2 regions of the Psychrobacillus sp. FSL W7-1493 genome follow, and region 1 is predicted to be linked to the other one. Evidence: riboswitches for the same ligand, from Rfam matches in the RefSeq annotation. Region 1 holds a riboswitch; the other holds the start of a gene.
The links. A riboswitch is a leader RNA that binds a small molecule or an ion and turns the genes downstream of it on or off. The one in region 1 is predicted to bind cobalamin.
Positions count from the first base shown of each region.

Region 2: it holds a riboswitch for cobalamin, as region 1 does, so the genes downstream of both, MKX96_RS16640 (ABC transporter substrate-binding protein) here and MKX96_RS18465 (ribonucleoside-diphosphate reductase subunit alpha) in region 1, are expected to answer to the same signal.

Region 1 is NZ_JBBOSB010000002.1:189,692-191,897, forward strand. It holds gene MKX96_RS18460 (DUF2569 domain-containing protein) at 24-548, opposite strand; cobalamin riboswitch at 752-930, shown strand; gene MKX96_RS18465 (ribonucleoside-diphosphate reductase subunit alpha) at 1,096-2,206, shown strand, end outside.
Region 2 is NZ_JBBOSB010000001.1:3,360,553-3,362,758, reverse strand. It holds gene MKX96_RS16645 (DUF1963 domain-containing protein) at 1-297, shown strand, start outside; cobalamin riboswitch at 832-973, shown strand; gene MKX96_RS16640 (ABC transporter substrate-binding protein) at 1,094-2,047, shown strand; gene MKX96_RS16635 (FecCD family ABC transporter permease) at 2,052-2,206, shown strand, end outside.

The DNA.
Region 1 (2,206 bases):
GAGAACTACCTCCTATCGTATGTTTACTTTACAAATGTATTCTTTACTCTCTTGGATTTACTAAAATAAGTAATCCAAATCGAGGTACTTACCATAGCCCGTATTACATTAAACATATAGTGCTGGGACGTTAAAGGATCGGGTTCAAACACACTCTCTACGATTTGCAAATTTATATAGCCTATGAGAATATCTAATATTAGTATTGTGGTAAGATAGGTGATCATTACTCTAGGGAAAATGGTTTTGTTTTTAAAGAAAAGAATGAGTAATACGATAACTAAAGAATTTTGAGCAAGGTAAATGATGAGATCTATTATTACAATTGGGCCAAATAAAGGGTGGTAATACTCTCCACTCCTACTAGTTATACTCTCCCAACCTTCAGCCGTCATAAAAGGGAAAACATCTATCATGAGATAGGCAATAATAACAAACGGTGAGGTAATAAGTCCGATAAGTGGAAGTATCAGCCAGCCACCAATACCAACTGGTCCTTGGGGTAATAAGTCCTTAGAGGTCGACCTCGCGGAATTGCTTGCAATCATATTTAACACTCTCCTAAAATTAAGATATTTTACCATTTTTATAGGTCGCTATAATTATAATATACAGAAAATATTGGATTCGCAATTTTGTGACAGAGTTATTCTGAAAATAAGATGTAAGACCTAACTCATAGTCTTTTTACCTATGTACAAGTTTAAACACAATATGTTAGGGTATATAAGTAATCAAAACACAATATATAGTATTTATACGATGAAAAGGTACCGTTATGGTTTAAAAGGGAATTCGGTGAAAGACCGAAGCTGTCCCCGCAACTGTAAGTGTAGACGACTGTTGAATATGCCACTGCGATATTTCGTGGGAAGGCCAGCAGAAGGGAGAAACACGAGCCAGTAGACCTGCCTTTTTATCGGTGAAGCAACACTTTCTTCGGGGGTTGAGAGGTGGGGGCGAGAGACTCTATCTTAAAACGAACGATATGTCTTGTTGTTTCCTACTTTAAAATCATGAGCGATGACTCAGCCGAAGAGGCTGGAGGCATCGCTTTTTTTGTATATAAAAAATAGGGAGGAATTTGAATTGGCAATTATTACGAATACAGAAAAACAGCAGGTATTACAGCAGTTAATAGTAGAATTTGGAGAAGAAAAGATAGCGCCCTTAGTTAAGTCGCATCACAAGTGGTTACAAAAACACCCGGAAGGCACAATTGCTGCTTGGTCTAAAGCTATGTCTCTAGATGCACTAAGCTTTTTAGATGAACAGGAGCCATTTTGGACATTTGTAGCCTCAAGAATATATTTAGCAGAAGTCTATTCACAGCAAGCCGAACGCAGAAACACAACCGCAGATGCCGTCTATACAAAATTTGCAGAGAACGTACGGATCCTTGCTAAAAAGGGAATATATAATCCCTCTATTATGGAAAGTTATTCGAATGAGGAGTTAGAGCAGCTAGGAAATCTCCTTGTCGCAAAAAGAGATTTCCTATTTACCTATATAGCCTTAAAAACCCTTTTAGATCGCTATGTAGCGAAGGATTTTAATAAGAATATTGTAGAGTTGCCACAAGAACGCTGGCTTGTTATAGCTATGACACTTATGAAGGACGAAAAAGTAAACCGTCTTGAAAAAATAAAAGAAGCTTATTGGGCGATGAGCAATTTATATATGACGGTTGCAACTCCAACTTTATCTAATGCTGGGAAGCCGCATGGACAGCTCTCTAGCTGCTTTATAGACACTGTAGATGATAGTCTGCAAGGTATTTACGACAGTAATACAGACGTAGCTACTCTATCTAAATTTGGAGGGGGTATCGGTGTATATATGGGGAAGGTGCGTAGCCGTGGCTCTTCTATACGAGGATTCGTGGGAGCATCTAGTGGAGTTCTACCTTGGATTAAACAGTTAAATAATACGGCAGTCAGCGTCGATCAGCTTGGCCAACGACAAGGAGCAGTAGCTGTTTACTTGGATGCTTGGCATAAGGATATTTTTACTTTTTTAGACTTACGCCTAAACAATGGAGATGATCGCCTTCGAGCGCATGATATTTTCACAGGTATATGCTTGCCGGATTTATTCATGGAGAGGGTTGATGCAAGAGAAGAATGGCATTTGTTTGATCCGCATGAGGTTCGTCAGGTAATGGGTTATTCTTTGGAGGATTTCTACGATGAGAAACGAGGAGAAG
Region 2 (2,206 bases), on a different contig from region 1:
CCCGCCTGGGACTCTGATGATATACCACCAGAAATTGTAGACGAGATTTTACGCATTGAATTAGAGGATGCGATCGAATATTACGATGATATCGTGGAAGATATCTATCCTATGCATAAGGTTGGAGGATATCCTTCCTTTACCCAGAGCGGAGTCTCCTATGGTGACGAATATCCCTTTGTCTTTCAGATAAGCTCTGATGCGAAAGCGCAATTCAACATAGTAGACAGTGGTAGCTTCTATTTTTTCTATAATCAAGACAAACAAGAGTGGATTGTGTACTGTGATTTTTATTAATAGCATTAGGGGTGAGTATCTCTCGAATATTTTCTAATAGGAGATGGACATTTTTTACTTAAGCTACAAAAATGCTACTCCCCTAGCTTTATAGAAGGTCAGAAAGTGAAACGTGAAATGATTTCGATAATATGAATGTAAAAATTTCACTGAAATCACCTTTAATCAATTACTACTGTTTTTTTACCTCGCTTGAGCTGGAGAAGATTCATTTCTCAAAATAGTTAAACACGAACCTTTTCTAAAATTGATTGTAGCGGCAGGCGGTGGCACAAGTAGGGATGAGTGAGACAGCTCAGACATCACAACCTTGCGCGTAAGCGACAGGTGATGACTTATCGCTCCCCCCCTCGAAAGATCGTCCGAGATATGAGCGAAAATCAATTCTACTTTCCACATATAAAAGTATATAAACTTGAATATTCTTTATTAATTGTTCGTATTTTTGAAATTATGAAACGGATGCCTTTCTCAAATCCCGACATCATCTCGACAACATCTAAATATAAGGTATAATAAATGCAAGAAACAATAGAATAACATTTGCGTAAAGGTGCTCTAGTTATTGGATACTAGAGTTAAAAGGGAAGCTGGTTAGAGTCCAGCGCGGTCCCGCCACTGTAAGTGATGCATGTGCATCATAAGCCAGAAAACCTGCCTTTATGTGCACACCCATTACCTACGCGGATAGGTCTGGTGTAGGTCCGCTTTCGGTATTTTTGGCAGATTTATACCTATCTATCTCTCATCCTAGGATGGGGGATTTTTTATTGTTTAAAATTAGGAGGAATGAAGGATGAAAAAGTTTTGGTTATTAATTGGGATAGCACTGTTTGTATTGGCTGGGTGCAATGATTCCGAAACACTTCCGTTAGAAAAAGAAGATAGTGTAGAGGTTGGTAGCTCGGAAACAGCATTTCCGCTGACTCTCACTGATGCAGTAGGACAAGAGATTACGCTAGAGGAAGCCCCAACATCAATTATATCTATGATTCCAAGCAATACCGAAATTCTATTTGCTTTAGGGCTAGATGAAGAAATTATCGGTGTGAATGATTATGAGAGCTACCCTAAGGAAGCCTTAGAAAAAGAAAAAATTGGTGGCATGGAGTATAACATTGAAAAAATAATCTCTTTAAGTCCGGATATCGTATTCGCTCATGAATCCATTGTTTCAATGGCAGAGTCAGGATTACAGCAGCTTCGAGATGCTGGTGTAAAGGTATTTGTGGTACAGGATGCAAAGGATTTTAACTTAACCTATAAAACTATTGAACAAATTGGCCGAGCAACGGGGAAATATGAGGAAGCACAAGCCGTTATAGAGGATATGAAGGCAAAGGTTGATGAAATTCAAGAAAAAGTTGCAAAAGTAGAGACAAAGAAAACAGTATTCGTAGAAACTTCCGATGTACCAGAAATTTATACTCCTGGTAATGGGACATTTATGCAAGAAATTTTAACGATGGTCAATGCAGAAAATATTATGGCCGATCAAGATGGCTGGTTTCAAGTTAACCCAGAGGAAATAGTAAGCCGTAACCCAGATGTTATGTTAATCACCTATGACTACGTAGAAGGAATTGTAGAAAAGGTGAAACGGCGTGATGGTTTTGACACAGTGACTGCCATTCAAAATGATGAGGTGGTACAAGTGGATGAGGATGCAACGAGTCGTCCAGGTCCACGTTTAGTAGAAGGCCTAGAGGAAGTGGCTAAGGCTATTTATCCGGAGGCATTTAGTGAGTAAATCAATGATCGGTTATATCTTGTCACTGGCTACGTTAATCGTAGCCATTTGGCTAGGTGTGTCGGTCGGATCTGTAAAGGTACCGATCAGTACTTTATGGGATACGGGTACAGATGCGATTGCAACAAATATCGTCTGGAAGATTCGCATGCCGCGAGT